DNA from 2 places in the Streptomyces sp. NPDC028419 genome. Region 2 is predicted to be linked to the other one. Evidence: riboswitches for the same ligand, from Rfam matches in the RefSeq annotation. Region 2 holds a riboswitch; the other holds the start of a gene.

Region 1 (11,972 bases), on a different contig from region 2:
GATGATCCATTCGCCGTGCCGCATGACGCCCTTGACGTCGAAGTCCGCGTCGAGGACGACGAGGTCGGCGTACTTGCCGGGCTCCAGCGAGCCGACCCGGTCGTACATCCCGAGCAGGCGGGCCGGGTTGGCCGAGATCGCCTGCACCACGGACTCGACGGGCAGCCGGTCCACGGTCACCGACCGCTTGAAGGCGGTGTCCAGGGTCAGCGTCGAGCCCGCGATGGAGCCGCCCTCCACGAGCCGGGCCACGCCGTCCTTGACCTCGACCTCCAGCGGACCGAGGTGGTAGGTGCCGTCGCCGAAGCCCGCCGCGTCCATCGCGTCGGTGATCAGCGCCACGCGGTGCGCGCCCGCGTGGTGGAAGGCCAGCTCCAGCATCGCCGGGTGCAGGTGGGTGCCGTCGTTGATCAGCTCGACGGTGATCCGCTCGTCCTCCAGCAGCGCCGCGATGGGGCCGGGCGCGCGGTGTTCCAGGCCGGGCATCGCGTTGTAGAGGTGGGTGGCGACCGTGGCGCCGGCGTCGATGGCCTCGCGGGTCTGGTCGTAGGTGGAGTCGGTGTGTCCGATCGCCGCGATCACCCCGTGTTCGGCCAGCAGGCGTACGGAGTCCAGCCCGCCCGGCAGCTCGGTCGCCAGGGTGAACATCCGGGCCGCTCCGTGCGCGGCGTCCATCAGCTTGCGGACCTCGGCCGGGTCCGGGTCGCGCAGCAGGTCCTCCTTGTGCGCGCCCTTGCGGCAGGGGTTGATGAAGGGGCCCTCGAAGTGGATGCCCGCGATCTCGCCCTGCTGGGTCAGCTCGGCGAGCAGCGCGGCCCGCCGGGCCAGCTCGTCGAGGTCGCCGGTGACGGTCGAGGCGACCAGCGTGGTGGTGCCGTGCTCGCGGTGCGTGCGCACGCCGCGGAGGATCTCCTCGGGCGTGCCGGAGGTGAAGGAGGCGCCGCCGCCGCCGTGGTTGTGCATGTCCACGAAGCCGGGGACGATCCAGTGGCCGGTGAGGTCGACGGCGGCGGCGCCCTCGTGGGCGCTGCCCGCGATGCGTTCGCCCTCGACGATGACGCGGCCGCCCGTGACGGTCCCGGTGGGCAGCACCACCTTGGCGCCGGAGAGAACGGTGCTGTGTGCGCTTCCGGCCATCAGGCTGGTACCTCCGTGGCGAGTAGGTCCCAGGCGAGCAGACCCGCGCCCAGGCATCCGGCGGTGTCCCCGAGGGCAGCCGGAACGATCTCGGGCAGCCGCTGGAACGTCACGCGTTCCTCGACGGCCGTCCGAAGCGGTGTGAACAAGGTTTCCCCGGCCTCGGCCAGCCCGCCACCGATGATCAGCGTGCGGGGGTCCAGCAGGGTGAGGGCGGTGACCAGGCCGTCGGCGAGGGCGCCGACGGCGGCGAGCCAGACCTCCTGTGCGCGCGGGTCGCCGGAGGCGACGGCCTTGGCGCAGTCCGCGGCGTCCGCTTCGGGGTCGCCGGAGGCGGCGGCCCAGGCGCGGGTGACGGCGGAGGCGGAGGCGAGGGTCTCCAGGCAGCCGCGCTGGCCGCAGCCGCAGGCGGGGCCGCCGGGGCGGACCACGATGTGGCCGATCTCGCCGGCGTAGCCGTGCGCGCCCGCCTCGATCCGGCCCGCGATGCCGATGGCGCCCGCGATGCCGGTCCCGAGCGGGACGAAGAGGAAGCGGTCGGCGCCGCGGCCCGCTCCGATGCGGCCCTCGGCGAGGCCGCCGGTGCGCACGTCGTGGCCCAGGGCCACGGGGATGCCGCCGAGGCGTGCGCTGAGCAGGGCGCGCATCGGTACGTCGCGCCAGCCCAGGTTCGCCGCGTAGACGGCGACCCCGTTCTCGGCGTCGACGATCCCGGGCACGGCGACGCCGGCGGCGGACGCGGGCCCTCCGTACCGCTGCACCCCCAGGTCGCGCAGCTCCGCGGCGAACTCCAGGATCGACTCGACGACGGCGTCGGGGCCCCGGTCGCGGCCGGTCGCGCGGCGCGCCTCATGGAGCAGGGAGCCGTCCTCGGCGACGAGGGCGGCCTTCATCCCGGTGCCGCCCACATCGAGGGCGATGACGTGTTTCACGGGTTTCACAGGTGACAGTCTCGCGTGCTCGACGGGGAAAGGTCTAGTCCACTGAGGGGGATTGTTGAGTAGCCATACAAATGGGGGACCCCCGGTGCCGTCCGGTTGTGGACACTCCGCGAAAGTGGTGTAGACCTTACGTGGATCTGACGGACGACAATGGGGTGGACCGAGAGCTGTGAGAGCCCGTTATCTGAGCCTGGTGGCCTCCGGCGCCGCACTGTGCATGAGCGTGACCCTGACCGGTTGTGGAACCGAGGTCCTCGGCGGGAACAACGAGGTGACCCTGCGCGTCGTGGCGGCCGACTACGGGGACAATCCCGCGAACTCCTCCGCCACGTACTGGAAGGACCTCGCCCACCGGTTCGAGAAGGACCAGCCCGGCATCAAGGTCGAGGTCGACGTCTACTCCTGGACCGAGGTCGACGCCAAGGTCGCCGAGATGGTCAAGGCCGGCAAGGCCCCCGACGTCGCGCAGATCGGCGCCTACGCGGACTACGCCGCCGCCGACAAGCTCTACACCGCCGACGAGCTGCTCTCCGTACAGACCGAGGCCGACTTCCTCGCGCCGCTCGCCGACGCGGGCAAGGTCAAGCGCGTCCAGTACGGCATGCCCTTCGTGGCCAGCACCCGGCTGCTCTTCTACAACGAGAAGCTCTTCGCCGACGCGGGCGTCATCCCGGCGAGCGCCGTCGGCACCGGCAAGGGCTGGCAGCCCAAGACCTGGTCCGAGCTGGAAGCCGCGGCCAAGAAGCTGAAGGCGGCCAAGGTCCCCACCCCCTTCGCGCTGCCGCTCGGCCGTGAGGAGGCGCAGGCCGAGACCATGAACTGGATGCTCGCGGGCGGCGGCGGCTACACCGACAACGAGGAGTCCTACGCCCTCGACTCCCCGGACAACGTCAAGACCTTCGAGTACCTGCGCGACACCCTGGTCGGCGGCGGCCTCACCGGCCCCGTCGAACCGGCGAAGCTGGACCGGCAGGCCGCCTTCGACGGCTTCACGCGCGGCGAGGTCGGCATGCTCAACGGCCACCCGACGCTGATCAAGCAGGCCGCGGCGAAGGGCCTGAAGTTCGGCATGGTCGCGCTGCCGACCTCCGACGGCTCGGACAAGCCCGCCATGGGCGTCGCCGACTGGGTCATGGCCTTCAAGAACGGCCACCGCAAGGAATCGGGCAAGTTCCTCGACTACCTCTACTCGGCCGAGAACCAGACCGCCTTCACCAGCCGCTACGACCTGCTGCCGGTGACCACCAGCGGCTACCGGTCGATGGAAGCGGCCACCGGAGCGGGCGCGGTCCAGCTCAAGACCTTCCTCCAGGCGCTGCCCTCCTCGCGGCTCTACCCGGTCGGCAAGAAGTCCTGGGCGGGCGTGAGCGAGAACATCAAGCAGAACATCGGCAAGACCGTCCAGCCGGGCGGGCAGCCGGCCAAGACGCTGGAGGAGATGGCGCGCACGGCGCGGGCGGAGGACGCGCACTGAGCTGGCCGTGGGTGCTGTCGGTGGGCGGAGTTAACCTGGCGGTATGACGGAGGGCGGGCGGTTGACGGAGACGGAGGCCGCCGTGCTCGCGTACGAGGGGCGCACCTGGCCCGGTCCCGGCGCCAAGGAGCGGGCCATACGGGAGCGACTCGGCATGCATCCCGTCCGCTACTACCAGCTGCTCAACGCGCTGATGGACGACCCGCGCGCGCTCGCCCACGCGCCCGGCACCGTGAACCGGCTGCGCAGGCTGCGCGAAGCCCAGCGTGCCCGGCGATAGCCGTCCTCCGGGGGGACCGTTAGGGTCGTAGGCATGGGGAGCCATCCGCACAGCCTGCCGGTCAACAGCCTGCCGATGCCCGTCACCGCCGCCGGACGCGAGGGGCTCGACGCCCTGCTGCGCGAGCCGCGCCGCGCGGTGATCGCCCTCGACTTCGACGGCACGCTCGCCGAGATCGTGCCCGACCCCGACCAGGCGCGGGCCCACGCCGACGCCGTGCCCGCGCTGGCCGCGCTCGCGCCGCGGGTGGCCTCGGTGGCCGTGATCACCGGGCGGCCCGCCGGGGTCGCCGTCCGCCACGGGGGCTTCGCGGGGGTGCCGGGGCTCGAACACCTCGTCGTGCTCGGGCACTACGGCGCCGAGCGCTGGGACGCGGTCACCGGGATCGTCCACACCCCCGCCGAACATCCCGGGGTGGCGGCCGTACGGGCCGAGCTGCCGGGCTTCCTGGACTCCATCGGGGCGTGGCGCGGCACCTGGATCGAGGAGAAGGGGCGCGCCCTGGCCGTCCACACCCGCCGGGCCGAGGATCCCGCGGCGGCCTTCGACGCGCTGCGGGAGCCGCTGGGGGAGCTGGCGGCGCGGCACGGGCTGGTGGTGGAGCCGGGGCGGGCCGTGCTGGAGCTGAGGCCGCCGGGGATGGACAAGGGGGTCGCGCTCACGGAGTACCTGGCGGAGGTCGGGGCCGGGGCGGTGCTGTACGCCGGGGACGATCTGGGGGACCTGGCCGCGTTCTCCGCGGTGGAGAAGGCGCGGGCCGAGGGGGTGCCGGGGCTGCTGGTGTGCAGCGGCTCGGCCGAGGTCCCCGAGCTGGCCGCCCGAGCCGACCTGACCCTGGCGGGCCCCCCCGAAGTAGCCGCCTTCCTCGCAGCCTTGGCCGCCGCCCTCTAGCCCACCCGCCCCCAATCGCCGGGCGGCTGCATCTCCAGCCCCGCCGGCGTTTGAGGCGTCCCCCCGGGGGCGGTCGACCCCCGGGCTCGGGTGCCGCGTGGGCTGACGCTGCCTCCGGCGGGCCCTCAATCGCCGGGCGGGCTTGGTTTCCCAGCCGCGCCGGCTGGTGTTGCCTCCGGCGGGCCCTCAATCGCCGGGCGGGCTTGATTCCCAGCCTCGCCGGCGTTTGAGGCGCCCCCGGAGGGCGGTCGACCGGTGGTCGGCCGTCGGGCTCGGGTGCCGCGTGGGCTGATGCTGCCTCCGGCGGGCCCTCAATCGCCGGGCGGGCTTGATTTCCCAGCCGCGCCGGCTGGTGTTGCCTTCGGCGGGCCTTCAATCGCCGGGCGGGCTTGATTCCCAGCCTCGCCGGCGTTTGAGGCGCCCCCGGAGGGCGGTCGACCGGTGGTCGGGCGTCGGGCTCGGGTGCCGCGTGGGCTGATGCTGCCTCCGGCGGGCCCTCAATCGCCGGGCGGGCTTGATTCCCAGCCTCGCCGGCGTTTGAGGCGTCCTCCGGGGGCGTACTGGACGGGCTCGCCGGCTACTCGGACCGCAAGAAGGCCAGTTGGGCCTCGAACCAGGCCGCCGGCGGCAGGGCGGTCGCGGTCGCGGCCAGGCGCTTCGTGCGCTCCGCCCGCTCCCCCTCCGGCATGGACAACGCCGCGTGCAGCGCGAGCGCCGTCTCCGTGACGTCGTACGGGTTCACCGCCAGCACGTCCTCGCGGAGCTCCTCGTACGCCCCCGCCCCCGTCGACAGCACCAGCACGCACCCCGCCTCCGACACCACCGGGATCTCCTTGGCCACCAGGTTCATCCCGTCGCGCACCGGGTTCACCAGGGCCACGTCCGCCAGCCGGTACGCCGCCAGGGAGCGCGCGAAGTCGTCCTCGACCGAGACCAGCACCGGCTGCCAGTCGGGCGTGGCGAACTCCGCGTTGATCTCCGCGGCCAGCTCCCGCACCGACTCCGTGTACGCGCGGTAGACGGCCAGGTCCTGCCGCGAGGGGTAGGCCGACGCCAGGTGCACCACGCGGCCGCGCCACTCGGGCCGGGTGACCAGCAGCTCCCGGTAGGCCAGCAGCCCGCGCAGGATGTTCTTCGACAGCTCCGTGCGGTCCACCCGGACGATCGCCTTGCGCCCGGCGACCTCCGTCCGCAGCGCGGCCAGCTTGTCGTTCACCTCGGGCCGGTGGGCCAGCTCCCGCAGCTCGTCGCCGTCCACGCCCAGCGGGAAGACCCGTACCGAGGTGGTCCGGCTCGACCAGACCGTGTAGCGCCGGTGCGTGATCTCCGTGCCGTCCGCTCCGCCCGGCGAAGCCGTCCCGTACGCGTCGTCCAGGTCCATCGCGTCCAGGAACGCCCGCGCCCACGCCCCGGTGTGGAAGCCCACCATGTCCGCCCCGAGCATCCCCCAGGCCAGCTCCTCGCGGACGTAGGAGGGCAGGATCCGCAGGTAGTCGTAGGACGCCCAGGGCGTGTGCGTGAAGTGCGCGATCAGCAGGTCCGGGCGCAGCACCCGCAGCATGCCGGGCACCAGGGCCAGGTGGTAGTCCTGGACGAGGACCCGCGCGCCCCGCTCCGCCTCCTCGGCCAGCGCCTCGGCGAAGGCCCGGTTGTAGGCGACGTACGACTCCCAGGCCCGGTGGAACGCCGCGTCGAAGACCGGCTCGCGCGGGACGTCGTACAGGTGGTGGTGGGTGAACCAGAGCACCGAATTGGCGATGGCGTTGTAGGCGCCGTCGTACACCTCGGGGTCGATGTCCAGCATCCGCACGCCCGGCTCGGCGACCCCGCGGCGGACCGCCTCGCGGTCCGCCTCCGAGAGCGCCGCGCAGATCCACAGCGCGTCCGGTTGGCGGCCGAGGGCGGCGGAGAGGCCGGAGACGAGACCGCCCCCGCCGCGGCGGGCGCTGAGGCCCCCGTCGGTGTCGAGGGCGTACGAGAGCGGACCGCGGTTGGCGGCGACGAGTACCGAGAAGGCCATGCGGGCAACCTAGCCCGGCGGGCCCGCGCTCAAACTGTGAGTGCCGTCATGCCACGCGTCGGTGGGCGTACTCCTCGACGCCCCGCATCGGCGGCCGCTCCACCGTGTCCACCGGGTAGGTGTGCGGCTCGAAGCCGTCCGGGCCGCGCTCGAACTGGGTCAGCTCGGGCCGTACGAGGTGCCCGCGCGAGAGCCGCAGCTGCGCGGTCCGGTAGATCGCGGCGGCCATTCGGCCCAGCGCCCGCCCGTCCTGGTGGCGGTGCAGCCGGACGCCGACGTCCACCTGCGCGAGCGCGTCCAGACCGGCCGTGTGCAGCGCGTCCACCAACAGGCCGAGCTCCACGCCGTAGCCGACGGGGAAGGGCAGCCGCTCCAGCAGCGAGCGGCGCACCGCGTACTCGCCGCCCAGCGGCTGGACGAATCCGGCCAGCTGCGGCCAGTGCAGGTTCAGCAGCGGGCGGGCCACCAGCTCGGTGACCCGGCCGCCCTGGCCGGGCGCGTCGCCCAGCGGGCGGTCGTACATCGCCTTGACGAACTGCACGTCCGGTTCGGTCAGCAGCGGGCCGACGATCCCGGAGACGAAGGCGGCGGAGAAGTCGCGCAGGTCGGCGTCGACGAAGCAGACGACGTCCCCGCTGGTCACCAGCAGCGAGCGCCACAGCACCTCGCCCTTGCCGGGCAGCGCCGGGACCCGCGGCAGGATCTCGTCGCGGTGCACCACGCGGGCGCCGGCCTTCGCGGCGACCTCCGAGGTGCGGTCGCCCGAGCCGGAGTCGATGACGACGAGCTCGTCGACGAGGGGGACGGGGAGGGCGTCCATCAGGTCGCGGCGGATGACCTCGACGATCGCGCCGACCGTCGCCTCCTCATTGAGCGCGGGCAACACGACGCTGACCGTGATGCCCGATGCCCGCTTGGCCGAAAGGAGCTGCTCCAGCGGTCGGTCGGTGGCGGACCAGGAGCGGGCCCCCAGCCAGCGCTCCACCTCTTCCAGCACCTTCAGCACTCCCTATCGAGTCGTGGCCGGCCAGCGATATGGCCGAAATGTGATCCATCTCGCGGTTCGGACGGCTGTCTCAACCATCCATGCCTTCGGTTACAGTCTTGAACAACGCGGAGGACCATCGCATGTCGGGGGTCCTTCGGTACAAACGCACGAGTGCGCCGCCAAGGCGCGTTCGCGCCATACCGCTCATCCAGAGGGGCAGAGGGATACGGCCCGTTGAAGCCCCGGCAACCCTCCAGTCGGTCTCGCGATTTTGCAAAGTCAGCGAGGTCCCCGACTAGGGAAGGTGCCAAATCCGTCTCGTGGCGAAGTGCGCCACGGGGAAGATGAGGAGAAAGGGCCTCGCCGTCATGTCTGTACAGACTGTCGCCACCTCTGCCGCGACCACCGTCGATCTCGGACCCGCCATCGGGCTTTCCTGCCGCGAATGCGCCACCCGCTTCGAGCTGGGTCCCATTTTCGCCTGTGCCGAGTGTTTCGGCCCGCTCGAAGTGGCCTACGAGCTTCCGACCGGTGACCCCGAGGCGCTGCGCGCCGCGATCGAAGCCGGCCCGAACAACATCTGGCGCTACGCCCCGCTGCTGCCCGTCCCCGCCGACGTGGCCTCGAAGCCGAACCTGAACCCGGGCTTCACCAAGCTCGTGGACGCCGAGAACCTGGCCAAGGAGCTGGGCGTCACCGGCAAGCTCTACGTCAAGGACGACTCCGGCAACCCGACGCACTCCTTCAAGGACCGCGTCGTCGCCATCGCCGTCGAGGCCGCCCGCGCCTTCGGCTTCACCACGCTCTCCTGCTCCTCCACGGGCAACCTGGCCGGGGCCGTCGGCGCCGCCGCCGCCCGCGCCGGACTGCGCTCCTGCGTCTTCATCCCGCACGACCTGGAGCAGGGCAAGGTCGTCATGGCCGGCGTGTACGGCGGTGACCTGGTCGGCATCGAGGGCAACTACGACGACGTCAACCGCTTCTGCTCGGAACTGATCGGCGACCCGCTCGGCGAGGGCTGGGGCTTCGTCAACGTCAACCTGCGCCCGTACTACGGCGAGGGCTCCAAGACCCTGGCGTACGAGATCTGCGAGCAGCTCGGCTGGCGGCTGCCCGACCAGATCGTCATCCCGATCGCGTCCGGCTCGCAGCTGACGAAGATCGACAAGGGTCTGCAGGAGCTGATCAAGCTCGGCCTGGTCGAGGACAAGCCCTACAAGATCTTCGGCGCCCAGGCCGAGGGCTGCTCGCCCGTCTCGACCGCCTTCAAGGCCGGTCACGACGTGGTCCGCCCGCAGAAGCCGGACACCATCGCCAAGTCGCTCGCGATCGGCAACCCGGCCGACGGCCCGTACGTCCTGGACATCGCCCGCCGCACCGGCGGTTACGTCGAGGACGTCAACGACACCCAGGTCGTCGAGGCCATCAAGATCCTGGCCCAGACCGAGGGCATCTTCGCCGAGACCGCGGGCGGCGTGACCGTCGGCGTGACGAAGAAGCTCATCGAGAACGGGCAGCTGGACCCGGCGCTGACGACCGTGATCCTGAACACCGGTGACGGCCTGAAGACCCTGGAGGCGGTGGCCGCCGACAGCGGCCAGACCGCCACCATCCGCCCGAGCCTGGACGCGTTCCGCGCCGCCGGCCTGGCCTGATCACCCCTCGAACCCGGAAAGGCAGCAGCGCCATGAGCGTCAACGTCCGCATCCCCACCATCCTGCGCACCTACACGGGCGGCCAGGCCGAGGTCGCCGCCGAGGGCGCGACCCTCAGCGAGGTCATCGACTCCCTGGAGCGGAGCCACCCGGGCATCGCCGCCCGCGTCCTCGACGACCAGGGCAAGCTGCGCCGCTTCGTGAACGTCTACGTCAACGACGACGACGTGCGCTTCGAGAGCGGGCTGCAGACGCCGACGCCCGACGGCGTGGGCGTCTCGATCATCCCCGCCGTCGCGGGCGGCTGACCCTCCGCTCGGACCGCAGAACCTGAATTGCCCCCTCCGGTAGGAAACGGAGGGGGCAATTCTGCGTGGTTGGGCGCGGTAGAGTTGGGGAAGTCCCCACCGCTGTTCTTGCCCGGCGCATATGAACGGGTCGCGGGAGGGTTGACATTGAGTCAACATGCGTGCGCGCTATGGGTCCTTGGCGTGGTTTGTCCGGCCCGAGTTGCCCCGGAAGATTCCTAATTTTCACCCTATTTCAATGTAATGGCATGTCCAGAATTCTCGCGGGAATGACCTGTTGCAGACAGCAGCGGTGCGGATACATTCAGCCCCGGTCGAGGCGTTCCGGCGCAAGTTCTGACCCGGGTCCGCGAAGTGCGGTCCTGCGCAAGGGCCAGTAATAGGGGAGTTAGGCATGGCTCAGGGCACCGTCAAGTGGTTCAACGCGGAGAAGGGCTACGGCTTCATCGCGGTCGACGGTGGTGCGGATGTGTTCGTCCACTACAGCGCCATCCAGATGGACGGGTACCGCACCCTTGAAGAGGGTCAGCGGGTCGAGTTCGAGATCTCGCAGGGCCAGAAGGGTCCGCAGGCGGACATGGTCAAGCTCGCAGTCGGCTAGCCGGAGCGATCGACCACCGACACATGAACACGCGGGGCCCGCATCCTGAGACATGGATGCGGGCCCCGCGTGCGTGCGGGAAACCGGGGCGGGAACCGGGGCCGGATCCGTGCGGGAACGCGTGGGGGAACGGGTGCGGGGCCCGGGCGTTCACCGGGTGTTCCTCGAAGCCGCTTGCACTCGGGGGTGCCGAGTGCTAATCATTGGCGTTAGCACTCTCCAGGTGAGAGTGCTACCAAAACGAGGACCGGGTCGGTGAGGCCCACGGGGTCGGCGGGAAGGAACCGCCGGACCCACAGGCCGTCCGTCGCGGGCGCGGGCGCGGTCCGGGAGCAATCCACCGCTGTCCGGGAGGACCACTTCAGATGGCCAAGATCATTGCGTTCAACGAGGAGGCCCGGCGCGGTCTCGAGCGAGGCATGAACCAGCTCGCCGACGCCGTCAAGGTCACCCTTGGCCCCAAGGGTCGCAACGTCGTCCTTGAGAAGAAGTGGGGCGCCCCCACGATCACCAACGATGGTGTCTCCATCGCCAAGGAGATCGAGCTCGAGGACCCGTACGAGAAGATCGGCGCCGAGCTGGTCAAGGAAGTCGCCAAGAAGACGGACGACGTCGCCGGCGACGGTACGACCACCGCCACCGTGCTCGCCCAGGCGCTCGTCCGCGAGGGCCTGCGCAACGTGGCCGCCGGTGCGAACCCGATGGCCCTCAAGCGCGGTATCGAGAAGGCCGTCGAGGCCGTCTCCGCCGCCCTGCTGGCGCAGGCCAAGGATGTCGAGACCAAGGAGCAGATCGCTTCTACGGCCTCCATCTCCGCCGCTGACACCCAGATCGGCGAGCTCATCGCCGAGGCGATGGACAAGGTCGGCAAGGAAGGCGTCATCACGGTCGAGGAGTCGCAGACCTTCGGCCTGGAGCTCGAGCTCACCGAGGGCATGCGCTTCGACAAGGGCTACATCTCGGCGTACTTCGCCACCGACATGGAGCGCATGGAGTCGTCCCTCGACGACCCGTACATCCTGATCGTCAACTCGAAGATCGGCTCGGTCAAGGACCTGCTGCCGCTCCTCGAGAAGGTCATGCAGTCCGGCAAGCCGCTGCTGATCATCGCCGAGGACGTCGAGGGCGAGGCCCTGTCGACCCTGGTCGTCAACAAGATCCGCGGCACCTTCAAGTCCGTCGCCGTCAAGGCTCCGGGCTTCGGCGACCGCCGCAAGGCCATGCTCGGTGACATCGCCATCCTCACGGGCGGCACGGTCATCTCCGAGGAGGTCGGTCTCAAGCTCGAGAGCGCGGGCCTCGACCTGCTCGGCCGCGCCCGCAAGGTCGTCATCACCAAGGACGAGACCACGATCGTCGACGGCTCCGGCGACAGCGACCAGGTCCAGGGTCGCGTCAACCAGATCCGCGCCGAGATCGAGAACTCCGACTCGGACTACGACCGCGAGAAGCTCCAGGAGCGCCTCGCGAAGCTGGCCGGCGGCGTGGCCGTCATCAAGGCCGGCGCCGCGACGGAGGTTGAGCTCAAGGAGCGCAAGCACCGCATCGAGGACGCCGTCCGCAACGCCAAGGCGGCCGTCGAAGAGGGCATCGTCGCCGGTGGCGGCGTCGCGCTCCTCCAGGCCTCCGCGGTCTTCGAGAAGCTCGAGCTCACGGGCGACGAGGCGACCGGCGCCA
Region 2 (11,972 bases):
AGGGCGCTGGCCTTGTCGAGGTACTCGTCGGGGTCCTCGGAGAGCATCAGCTCGACGGCCGGGTCGAGGCCGCCGGACTTGTACTGGGCCCCGGCGAAGCTGCCGAGCACCCCGCGCATGGTGTTGATCCGGTCCTGGCCGCGCGCCACGGCGTCCTGGGCGCGCAGGACCTCGGCGCGCAGCTTCGCGCTGCGCTCCCCCGCCGCGTTGAACCGCTCGGTGGCCTGCTCGGCCTCCTCGAACAGCCGGTCCACCTGGGCCCGGCTCGCACCGGGCGGGTCGGCGGGGGTCGCGCTGGCCGGTACCCCGGTCAACGCGACCGCGGCGGTGGCCGCGGCGGCGGTCAGGACCGTGACCCTGGTGTTCCGGTCGTGGCCCGTGGACGCGGGCCGGCGATGGGATGCCACGTGGAGCCGCCCTTCCGCTAGCGCGGGGCCCGGGTCCGCCCCCCGTGGACGGCCGTGTGCCGGGTTCCGCGCTGGCAGACAGTAGCGGCGCGACCACGCCCCGACCAACGACCGCCGGTGGGCACGCACAGTGACGCCCTGCCGACAGACGCAGGTCACCGGCAGGGCGAGGGGGTGGCGCGCGCCCCGGTAATTCGCCCGGATGGGCGGTGTTCGGGGCGCGCCGCGGGGTTCAGCCGGAGACCCGGACGCCGAACTGGAAGGGCATGTTGGCGACGGCCTCGTACTTCACGCCGCCGCGCGGGTTGGAGGCGTGCAGGGTCATGCCGTTGCCCGCGTACAGGCCGACGTGGTGCAGGTCGTCGTAGAACAGGATCAGGTCGCCCGGCTGGAGTTCGCTCAGGCTCAGGCGGCGGCCCGCGTTCGCCTGGTCGTAGGTGACGCGCGGAATGTCCACACCGGCCTGGCCGTAGGCCCACTGGGTCAGCCCCGAGCAGTCCCACGAGTCGGGGCCCGTGTCGCCCATGTGGTAGGCGTCGCCGAGCTGCTGCTTGGCGTATTCGAGGGCGGCTCCGGCCCGGCCCGAGCCCTTCGCCCCGCCGCCGGCGTTCGCCTTGTCGGCGGCGCCGCCGCTGGCGCGCTTCTCGTCGGCGCCGAGCTGCGAGCGCTGCTCCGCGGAGAGGGAGTTGAGGACCGCCTGCGCCGCGGCGAGCTTGTCCTGGGAGTCCTTCTTCTTCTCGTTCAGTTCCTTGCGGGTGGCTTCGAGGTCGGCGAGCTTGCCCGAGGCCTCCTGCCGCTTCTGCGCCAGGCTGCGCTGCTTGGCCTGGATCTTCTGGACGGCCTCGACCTGCTGGCCGCTCAACTGCTCCAGCGTGGACGCCTTGTCGAGGTAGTCGTCCGGGTTCGCGGAGAGGAACAGCGCCAGGGAGTTGTCTATGCCGCCGGTGCGGTACTGGGCGCTCGCCATCGAACCGAGGGCGGTGCGCAGGGTGTTGAGCTCGTCCTGCCCCTTCGCCACCTGGTCCTGGATCTGGCCGATCTCCTTCTCCAGCTTGTCCTGGCGCTCCTTGGCCCCGTTGGCCTTCTCGGTGGCCTGTTCGGCCTCCTCGTAGAGCGCGTCGACCTTGGCCTTGGCTTCGTCCTTGCTCGGCTGCGGGGCGGCGGAGGCGCCGTTGGCGGAGAGGACGACGGCCGCGGCGGCGGTGGCCGTCAGGACGGTCACGCGAAGGCGGCTCGGCTGCTTGGGTCGACGGTGGGACGCCACGGGGGCGAGCTCCTTCTTCCTAGAGCCGCCGCAGTACGCACACTCGGCAGCCCCTTCGCCCGGCACCCCGAATGAGTGATCCATCGCACGAAGGTTTGGGCCGACCCTAGTGACCTTCCCGTGATCAGTTCAAATCCTGACGAGAAAAAAATCGGTCACCGACCAGCTTCTTTACCTACATCGCACGCCCCGTAGCGGTCACTTGACGGTACGTTCCGAAAATCCCGACAACTGGCTCAATCCACCGATCCCGGCCAGGAGTTACGAAACGCGCGAAAGCCGCTTCAGCAACAAGGCGGACGTCACCGGCCGCGCCCCCGCCTTGGCCACGCCGTCGGCCACCTCCCGGTCGGTGGAGACCACGACCACCGGGCGCCCCGGCGGCTCCGCGCGCACCAGCTGGCGGATCAACTCGTCCGCCGTGACGCCCGCCTTGGAGAACAGCACCCGGACCCCGCGCGGCGGCGCCAACAGCACCGGCGCGGCCAGCTCGGCCCCGTCGAAGACGCAGGTCATCTCGGCGCCGCTCTGGGCGGCCAGCATCGACAGCCCGCCCAGCAGCCGCAGCCGCTGCTTCTCCAACGGCATCGTCGGATAGCCCGTCTTGGTGACGTTGTAGCCGTCCACCACCAGATGGGCCTGGGGCAGCGCCAACAGCTGGTCCAGCAGCGCCGGATCCGTCTCCGACAGCGCCCGCGCCGCGATGTCCTTCGGGGTCATCCGGCCCGGCTCCACCGCCTCCACCGTGTCCGCCGGACGCGTCGAGACCGGCGGCAGCGCCAGCTCCCGGCGCAGCCCCTGGGCCGCGTCGAGCACCGTGTCGAGCAGCAGCCGCAGCCGCATGTCCTCGATGCTGCGGCCCTCGCGGGTGGCCCGGCGCGAGGTCTCCAGCGCCGACTCCACCTCCGCCAGCCGGGACTTGAGCCGCCGCGACTCGCTCTCCGCCGCCACCACCCGGGCGCCGGTCTCGCTGCGGATCCCGTCGATCTCGGCGATCACCTTGCGCAGGGCCGCCTCGCCGCGCTTGACGTCGTTGAGGGCGCTGCGCAGCTTGCGCTGAAGCGATTCCGCTTCCTTGCGGGAGGCCTCCAGCTCGGTGCGCACCTGCTCGCCGCCGGTGCGCTGCTGCTCGCGCAGCTGTGCCAGCTCCTCGCGCAGCCGCTCCAGCTCGCGCTGGGTCTCCTCGCCGACCCGCTCGGCGTCGGCGCGCTGCGCCTCCTCGCCGGCCGCGGCCACGAGCTTGACCCAGCCCGCGGGCCGCAGGACGTACGCGGCGGCGGCCACGTCCAGCGGGTCCGCGGCCGCGGGCGGCGCGCCGGACTCCAGCGCGGCCGACAGCTCCGGCTGGGCCTCGCGCAGCTTCTCGGCGACCCGGCCGCGGAAGACGGCGTCCGTCTCCACGGCCGCCGCCATCGCGTTGCCCGCGAACTTCGCCCGCCGGGTGGGGGTGAAGCGGGCGTACTGGCGCAACTGACCCGGAAGGTCGGCGACCGTCAACCCGCCGAAGGCGTCCGAGACCAGCGCGACCACCCGGCGCCGCACGCCTTCGGGCAGCGGGCGGTCGAGCACCTCCGCGGCGTCACCGGCCGCGTCGGCCGGCTCAGCGCCGCTTGCTGGCTCCACAATCCGTCACCCCTACCGTTACTTCTCGACCGCGGGCACCGGCTCCCTCAGGAGTCCGTACCCGGCCGGTCCACGAGTTCGATCTGGTCCACCGCGTTGCACCAGCGGCAGCGGACCGACTCGATGGTCTCATTGACCACCTCGCGCTCCTCGACCTTGGGCTCCCCGGAGAGGTCCAGGTGGACGTACTCCACGACCTTCGACGAACGGGTCACGTCGAACCGCGTGAGGTTGCCGCACAGCGTGCAGCGCCACCGGGTCGTCTCCGTCGGCAGGGGAACCGTCATCAGGCCGCTCACTCCTTCGTCACTCTTTCAATTAAAGCGGTCCGCGCCTCTCGGCGGGACCGTGGCTCGTAACCCTACGGCCTGACACCCCCCTCGCGTGGGGCACAGTCCTCCATGCGAGACGCGGCGGGGCGAGCTGCCCCGGTCCCTCCGGTTACGCCATGCTCTGTCCCATGAGCGCAAGGTGGCCGGCCGTCCGCGAGGCAGCCCGCGGGCCGGTGATGACGTACGCGCTGATCGCGGCCTGCTCGGTCGTCTTCATCCTCTCCCCCGCCTCGGGGATGAACCCGGTCTACGGCACCGGCGAGGACCTGGTCGTGGCCGGGACGGCGTACTTCCGGCGCTGGGGCGTCGTACCGGACGAGCTCTTCGCCGGCACCCCGCGCGCCGCGCTGACCCCGCTGACCGCGCTCTTCGTCCACGGCGGCTGGCTGCACCTGCTGGGCAACTGCCTCTTCCTCTACGTCTTCGGCGCGATGACCGAGCAACGCATGGGCCGCGCCCACTTCCTCGTCTTCTACGTGACCACCGGCTCCCTCGCCCTGGCCGCGTACGCGGCGGCCAACGCCTCCTCCGACCAGACCCTGGTCGGCGCCTCCGGGGCCATCTCGGCCGTCCTGGGGGCCTTCCTGTGCCTCTTCCCCAAGGCCCGGGTCACCAGCCTCTTCCCGTTCCTCTTCTTCGTCCCGCTGCGCTTCCCCGCCTGGATCGTGCTGATGTTCTGGTTCGGCCTCCAGTGGCTGGCGGCGCAGCGCGCGGGGAGCGGGCCCGGGGTGGCGTACCTGGCCCACGTGGTGGGCTTCTCGCTCGGCTTCCTCTACGCGTGGGTGCGATATCGACGTACGACTAGAGTGAGGCGACCAGCGACGGCCACCGAGGGAGACAGCCAGCCGTGATCACCGCGATCGTGCTCATCAAGACCAGCGTGGACCGCATCCCCGAGATCGCCGAGTCGATCGCCGCGCTGGACAACGTCAGCGAGGTCTACTCCGTCACGGGCACCTACGACCTGATCGCCCTCGTCCGGGTGCCGCGCCACGAGAACCTGGCCGACATCATCCCCGGCCGCATCAGCAAGATCCCGGGCGTGGAGGCGACGGACACCCACGTGGCGTTCCGCACGTACTCCCAGCACGACCTGGAAGCAGCCTTCGCGATCGGCCTGGACGCGTAACGCCTGGCGGCGGGCGCCCGGTACGTCCCTGACCCCGGTCGGGGTGGGTCAGGGCGGCGTCGCCGCGCCGGGGCGGGGCGTCTCCTCGGCTCGCGGGCTCGGCCCGGTCGGAGCGTGCACCCGGTGGTGACCGCTCGACCTGCGGGGACACCCCGCCCCACCGCGACGCCACCGCCCTGACGCGGGACCACCGCGCGGGTCGCGGCCGGGACGGGGGCACGCAGGAGTGTCCCCGCAAGGACGAGCGGTCACCGCCGGGCGCAGTGTCCGACGGGGCCGCTGCCGCGAGCCGAGGAGACACTCGTGCGGGTCACCGGCCCGGCCGCGGCCCGCCCACCCCGACCCCGGACAAGGGCACCACCCCAGCCCCGCCGGCGTTTGAGGCGGACCGTCAGACGGCCGGGACGCAGCGGCCCTCTTCCGTCCGGTACGTCCACTGCGCCCCCTGGGCCACCAGCTCCCGCACGGCCCCCACGAACCGCTCCACGTGCTCGTCGGGCGTACCCGCCCCGAAGCTGACCCGGATCGCGTTCAGCGAGCGCTCGCCCGGCTCCGCCTCCGGCGCCCCGCACTCGCCCGGCTCCTGCGGCGCACTGCCCAGCAGGGTCCGCACCAGCGGGTGGGCGCAGAAGAGCCCGTCACGGACGCCGATGCCGTACTCGGCGGACAGCGCGGCGGCGAAGTGCGAGCTGTTCCACCCGTCCACCACGAAGGAGATGACGCCGACCCGCGGCGCGTCGTCGCCGAAGAGCGACAGGATCCGCACCGCCGGGACCTCGGCCAGCCCCTCGCGGACCTTCGCGATCAGGTGCTGCTCACGGGCCACCAGGCTGTCGAACCCGGCCTCGGTCAGCGCACGGCAGGCGGAGGCGATCGAGTAGACGCCGATGACGTTCGGCGAACCGGCCTCGTGGCGGGCCGCGGTGGTGTGCCACTCGACGTCCACGCCGCCGTCCTCACGCCGCGCCACCTTGCGCGAAGCGCCGCCGCCCGCGAGGTACGGCTCGGCCTCCTGGAGCCAGTCGGCCCGCCCGGCGAGCACGCCCGAGCCGAAGGGCGCGTACAGCTTGTGCCCGGAGAAGGCGACCCAGTCGACGTCCAGCTCCTGGACGGACACGGGGTGGTGCGGGGCGAGCTGGGCGGCGTCCAGGACGATCCGCGCGCCGTGGGCGTGCGCCGCGGCGGCGAGCTCCTTGACCGGCCACAGCTCGCCGGTGACGTTGGACGCGCCGGTCACGCAGACCAGCGCCGGGCCGTAGGGCTCGCGGTCGGCCAGCGCGCGCTCCAGCGTGGCGACGGCCTGGGCCGGGGTGCGCGGGGCGTTGAGGTAGGTGACCCGCGCGTCGCGCCAGGGCAGCAGCGAGGCGTGGTGCTCGGTCTCGAAGACGAAGACCTGGCAGTCGGCCGGGAGCACCTGGCCGAGGAGGTTGAGCGAGTCGGTGGTGGACCGGGTGAAGACGACCTGGTCGGTGGGCCGGCAGTCGAGGAACTCGGCGACCGTGGCCCGGCTCTGCTCGAAGAGGTCGGTGGAGAGCTGCGAGAGGTAACCGGCCCCGCGGTGCACGCTGCCGTAGTACGGGGCGTAGGCGGCCACGTCGTCCCAGACCCGCTGCAGGGCCGGCGCGCTGGCCGCGTAGTCCAGGGCCGCGTAGGTGACTTCGCCGCCGGTGACGAGCGGCACGGTGACGTCCCGGCCGAGCACCTGGAGCGGCTCGACGCAAGCGGGCTCGACACACGCGGGCTCGACACACGCGGGGTCGGCGGTCGCGGTGGTGGCGGCGTTCAGGGAAGCGGACATGGCGGAATCTCCCGGCAGGCAGGGGTGAATGGCTTCAAGGGGCCGTACGCGGCCGGGTGCGGCGGGGTACGGGAAGGCCCCGGGAGGAGGGGGTGGCGCCGGCGCTACCTGGGGGTACGCGGACAGGACCCTGTTTCCGGGGGTGAAGAAGGGGCGAGTCGCCCTATCGCATTCGCTTGCTCACGGAAAAAGCTCCTCGAGAGACCAGGACCCCTGGTGTCGAGGGATCCGCGCTTGCCGTAAGCCTCGCTGCCTACGGCCTGGTCATCACCCGGGGCACCCCGCCACGGAAGGAGGGTTGCCGGACAGCAAGCCGGGGCCTAAACGCTGTCACTCGTGACCTGGTCAGCATCCTGCCACAAGATCCGCCACGCACAAGCCCCGGTCCGCATGTCGGACCGGGGCCTGTCGGAAAATCGCCGCTCGGCGGGGAGCCGTGCGGGCGGGCGCGCGGGCGTCAGGCGTTGCTCGCCTTCACCCACCGCTCCAGCACGGCCTGGGCGGCGCCCGAGTCGATCGACTGCGCCGCGCGGGCCGCGCCCGCCGCCAGCTGCTCCTCCAGCGTGCCGCTGCCCGGGTCCAGGGCCACCAGGGCGGCCGCGGAGTTCAGCAGGACGGCGTCGCGCACCGGGCCGGTCTCCCCCGCCAGCAGACGGCGGGCCACCTCCGCGTTGTACGCCGGGTCCGCGCCCCGCAGCGCGGAGACGTCGACCAGCGGGATGCCGATGTCGCGCGGGTCGAAGCCCTGCTCGGTGACCGCGCCGTCGCGCACCCACCAGACCCGGGAGGTCGCCGTCGTGGTCAGTTCGTCGAAGCCGTCGTCGCCGCGGAAGACCAGCGCCGAGGAGCCGCGCTCGGCGAGCACGCCCGCGACGATGGGGGCCAGCCGGGCGTCGGCGACACCGGTCGCCTGGGCCCGTACCCGCGCCGGGTTGGTCAGCGGGCCCAGCGCGTTGAAGGTGGTGCGGATGCCCAACTCCTTGCGGGCGGAGGCCGCGTGGCGCAGCGCCGGGTGGAACTTGACGGCGAAGCAGAAGGTGATGCCCGCCTCCTCGGCCACCTCGACCACCCGCGCGGGGGTCAGTTCGAGGTTGACGCCCAACTTCTCCAGGACGTCCGAGGCGCCGCTGGAGGAGGACGCGGCGCGGTTGCCGTGCTTGACCACCTTGGCGCCCGTACCGGCGACCACGATCGCGGACATCGTCGAGATGTTGACCGTCTTGGCGCCGTCGCCACCGGTGCCGACGATGTCGACCGTGCGGCCGGGGACCTCGATCAGGTTGGCGTGTTCGTACATGGTCCGCACGAGGCCGCTGATCTCCGCGACGGTCTCGCCCTTGGCCCGCAGGGCGACCACGAAGCCCGCGATCTGGGCGTCGGTGGCCTCGCCGCTCATGATCCGGTCCATCGCCCACGCCGTGTCGTCCGCGGCGAGGTCGCGGCCGTCCAGCAGGGCGTCCAGTACGCCCGGCCAGGTACGGGCCGCCACGCTGTCGCCGCCTGCCGGGGTCACAACGTTCATGGTCCGCTCCTGATGGGTCCACAGTCGATGGGTGAGGCCCCAGCCTATCCAGCCGGAGTGGACGGCGAAGAGCCCCGTCCAGTGACTGGACGGGGCTCTTGCCGTGGCGACGCGAAGACTGACCGGAATCAGTCCGTCATGCGGAGTCAGTGGTGGCCGTGGCCGCTCTGGATCTCCTTGTACTCCTCAGCCGTGGGCTTCGGGATCTGGTTGTTCTCGCCGTAGAAGCCCTTGCTCAGCTTCGCGCGGAGCTTCTCCAGACCCTTCACCTTGCGCTCGACACCGTTCTCGTCGACCGTCGGGCCGATCTCGACCGGCTTGTACTGCTCGTACGAGGTGAGCGTGTGCAGCTTGCCCTGCGAGAGCGGCTCGTGGACCTCGACGAACTCACCGTGCGGCAGGCGCTTGATGATGCCGGTCTCGCGACCGTGCAGCACCTTGTCCCGGTCCCGGCGCTGGAGGCCGAGGCAGATCCGCTTGGTGGCGATGAAGGCGAGGACCGGAACGAGGAAGAAACCGATCCGGACGAACCAGGTGATCGAGTTGATCGACAGGTGGAAGTACTGGGCGAACATGTCGTTGCCGCCGCCGATGAGGAGCACGATGTACTCCGCGATCCAGGCGACACCGAACGCGGTGCGGGTCGGGACGTTGCGCGGGCGGTCCAGGATGTGGTGCTCGCGCTTGTCCCCGGTGACCCAGGACTCGATGAACGGGTAGACCGCGATCGAGCACAGCACCAGCGGGAAGAGCAGCAGCGGGATGAAGACGCCCAGGACCAGCGTGTGGCCCCAGAGGTTGATCTCCCAGCCCGGCATCGCGCGGATGAGGCCTTCCGGCATGCCCATGTACCAGTCGGGCTGCGCACCCGTGGACACGTGGTCCGGGCGGTACGGGCCGAGCGCCCAGATCGGGTTGATCGAGGCGATCGCCGCGACGGCCGCGATGACACCGAAGACCAGGAAGAAGAAGCCTCCGGCCTTGGCCATGTAGACCGGCAGCAGCGGCATGCCGACGACGTTGTTGTTCGTCTTGCCGGGGCCCGCGAACTGGGTGTGCTTGTGGTAGAAGACCAGGATCAGGTGGGCCACCAGCAGGCCCATCATGATGCCCGGCAGCAGCAGGATGTGCACCGAGTAGAAGCGCGCGACGAAGTCGCCGCCCGGGAACTCCCCGCCGAACAGGAACATCGACAGGTACGTGCCGACGACCGGGACGGACAGGATGGCGCCCTGCATGAAGCGGACACCGGTGCCCGAGAGCAGGTCGTCCGGCAGCGAGTAACCGGTGAAACCGGTGAACATGCCGAGGAACAGCAGCAGGAAGCCGAAGACCCAGTTGACCTCACGCGGCTTGCGGAACGCACCGGTGAAGAACACGCGCATCATGTGCACGACCATCGCGGCGACGAAGATCAGCGCCGCCCAGTGGTGGATCTGGCGGATCAGCAGACCGCCGCGCACGTCGAAGCTGATGTCCAGGGTCGAGGCGAAGGCCTCGGACATCTGGACGCCCTGCATCGGCACGTACGAGCCGTGGTACACGACCTCGTTCATGCTCGGGTGGAAGAACAGCGTCAGGTACACACCCGTGAGGATGATGATGATGAAGCTGTAGAGGCAGATCTCACCGAGCATGAAGGACCAGTGGTCCGGGAAGATCTTGCGCATGTTGGCCTTGGCGAGGCTGTAGATGCCCAGGCGACCGTCCGCCCAGTCGGCTACGCGCTCACCGGCAGGCGCTTTGCGCTCCGTCGTTTCAGTGGCAGTGCTCATCCGCGCTCCCAGAATGCAGGACCGACGGGCTCTTCGAAGTCGCCGTGCGCCTCGAGGAAGCCTTCGGCATTCACGCCGATCCGCAGCTGCGGAAGCGCGTGGCCGGCCGGGCCGAAGATGACACGGGCGCCGTCGGAGAGGTCGAAGGTGGACTGGTGGCACGGGCAGAGCACGTGGTGGGTCTGCTGCTCGTACAGGCTGATCGGGCAGCCGACGTGGGTGCAGATCTTCGAGTAGGCCACGATGCCCTCGTGGGACCACTCCAGCTCCTGCTTGTCCTTGATGTCCTCCGGCTTGATGCGGACGATCATCAGGGCAGCCTTGGCGATCTGCGTCTGGAAGTCGTGCTGGTCCTCCTCCAGGCCCTCGGGCCGGGCGAAGGTCAGCGAGCCGACGATGACGTCCTCGGGACGCAGCGGCTCGTTGGTGTTGTCGTTGATGAGCAGCTTGCCCTTGGCCCACAGCGTCTTGCGGAGCTTGTCCTCGGGCAGCGGACCCAGGTCGCGCAGGATCACGACGGCGGAGAGCGGCAGCATGGCCAGCGCGCCCAGCATCGTGTTGCGGATCAGGGGGCGCCGGCCGATGGCCGACTCCTTGGCGCCGTCGGCGAAGTCCTGCAGGACCTGCGCCTTGACCTCCGGCGGAGCGGCGATCTCGTGACGCTCGGCGGCGACCTCGACGTCGGACATCAGGGTGCGGGCCCAGTGGACCGCGCCCGCGCCGATGCAGAAGAGCGCCGTGCCCAGGGTCATGCCGAGGGCGAAGTTGAGCGCGCTCACCTTCCCGATGGGGAAGATGTACACGATCTTGTCGACCGGCAGGGTCACGTACGAGGCGATGAAGCCGACCGTGGCCAGCATCGACAGCGTGAACAGCATCGCGACCGTGCGCTCGGAGCGCTTGGCCGCCCGCTCGTCGATGTCCTGGATACGGGGCTTGTGGGCCGGCAGGCCCGGGTCGGCGAACGGGTCGTCCGCCAGTGCTACGCCACCGTGGTGCGCGTCGCCCTGCTCGCTCGGCAGGTGCTTCTCTTCGGGAATGTCTTGGCTACTCATGACTTCTTGGCCTTAGCGGTGTGGGCCGCGACCCAGACGGCGACAGCGATCAGCGCACCCAGTCCGAAGATCCAGCCGAAGAGACCCTCGGAAACGGGGCCGAGGCCACCGAGCTTGAGCCCACCGGGGCTGGTCGACTTCTCGCCGTTCACGTTCTGGAGGTACGCGATGATGTCCTTCTTCTGCTTCTCCGGCATGGTGCTGTCCGGGAAGGAGGGCATGTTCTGCGGGCCGGTGAGCATGGCCTCGTAGATGTGCTTCGGCTCGACGCCCTCGAGGTTCGGGGCGTACTTGCCGTGCGTCAGCGCGCCGCCCTCACCGGTGAAGTTGTGGCACTGCGCGCAGTTGTTGCGGAACAGTTCGCCACCCTTGGCGATGTCGGCGCCCGCCGGGTCGTACTGCTTCTCGGTCGGCGTGATCGGACCGGCACCGAGGGACGCGATGTACGCGGCCAGCTGGTCGGTCTGCGCCTGGGAGTAGATCACGGGCTTCTTCGGCACCTGAGCGCCGGGCTGCTGGGCGGGCATACGGCCCGTGCTCACCTGGAAGTCGACGGCGGCGGAGCCGACACCCACCAGGCTCGGGCCGTCAGAGGAACCCTGACCGCCGGTCCCGTGGCAGCTTGCGCAGCCCACGGCGTAGAGCTTCTTGCCCTCCTCGATGGCGAGGGACTGGGAGGTTTCGTCTGCCTGCGCGTTGCCCGCGGGCGCGAAGGCGGCGTACAGCCCCCCAGTGACCGCCAGTGCGAAGAGTAGAACGACGACCGCCGCCAGCGGATGGCGTCGTCGTGCGGAGAGCTTTTTCACGGATTACCCCGGTGTCAGGATCTTCTGCGTCGGTGTGTCTGGATGGAGTGCCGGGACGGGCCCGGCGACGTGTTCGCTACTTGATCAGGTAGATCGTGGCGAAGAGGCCGATCCAGACGACATCGACGAAGTGCCAGTAGTAGGACACGACGATGGCCGACGTGGCCTGTTCGTGGGTGAACCTCTTGGCCGCGTACGTCCGGCCGAGGACCAGGAGGAAGGCGATGAGGCCGCCCGTCACGTGCAGCCCGTGGAAGCCGG

Evidence for each region. A riboswitch is a leader RNA that binds a small molecule or an ion and turns the genes downstream of it on or off. The one in region 2 is predicted to bind S-adenosylmethionine.
Region 1: linked by a shared signal. The riboswitch ahead of thrC (threonine synthase) and the one ahead of ACZ4UB_RS21435 (aminotransferase class V-fold PLP-dependent enzyme) in region 2 are both predicted to bind S-adenosylmethionine.

Annotation. Positions count from the first base shown of each region.
Region 1 is NZ_JBVHUE010000028.1:107,190-119,161, forward strand. It holds gene nagA (N-acetylglucosamine-6-phosphate deacetylase) at 1-1,137, opposite strand, end outside; gene ACZ4UB_RS28655 (ROK family protein) at 1,137-2,069, opposite strand; gene ACZ4UB_RS28660 (extracellular solute-binding protein) at 2,248-3,552, shown strand; gene ACZ4UB_RS28665 (DUF3263 domain-containing protein) at 3,596-3,832, shown strand; gene otsB (trehalose-phosphatase) at 3,866-4,723, shown strand; gene ACZ4UB_RS28675 (alpha,alpha-trehalose-phosphate synthase (UDP-forming)) at 5,301-6,743, opposite strand; gene ACZ4UB_RS28680 (glucosyl-3-phosphoglycerate synthase) at 6,790-7,740, opposite strand; SAM riboswitch class I at 7,933-8,082, shown strand; gene thrC (threonine synthase) at 8,100-9,386, shown strand; gene ACZ4UB_RS28690 (MoaD/ThiS family protein) at 9,419-9,694, shown strand; gene ACZ4UB_RS28695 (cold-shock protein) at 10,089-10,295, shown strand; gene groL (chaperonin GroEL) at 10,661-11,972, shown strand, end outside.
Region 2 is NZ_JBVHUE010000018.1:16,769-28,740, reverse strand. It holds gene ACZ4UB_RS21465 (C40 family peptidase) at 1-407, opposite strand, end outside; gene ACZ4UB_RS21460 (C40 family peptidase) at 640-1,671, opposite strand; gene ACZ4UB_RS21455 (NYN domain-containing protein) at 1,933-3,297, opposite strand; gene ACZ4UB_RS21450 (hypothetical protein) at 3,342-3,581, opposite strand; gene ACZ4UB_RS21445 (rhomboid family intramembrane serine protease) at 3,755-4,477, shown strand; gene ACZ4UB_RS21440 (Lrp/AsnC family transcriptional regulator) at 4,474-4,755, shown strand; gene ACZ4UB_RS21435 (aminotransferase class V-fold PLP-dependent enzyme) at 5,147-6,553, opposite strand; SAM riboswitch class IV at 6,779-6,895, opposite strand; gene trpD (anthranilate phosphoribosyltransferase) at 7,011-8,075, opposite strand; gene qcrB (cytochrome bc1 complex cytochrome b subunit) at 8,222-9,850, opposite strand; gene qcrA (cytochrome bc1 complex Rieske iron-sulfur subunit) at 9,847-10,905, opposite strand; gene qcrC (cytochrome bc1 complex diheme cytochrome c subunit) at 10,902-11,711, opposite strand; gene ctaE (aa3-type cytochrome oxidase subunit III) at 11,788-11,972, opposite strand, start outside.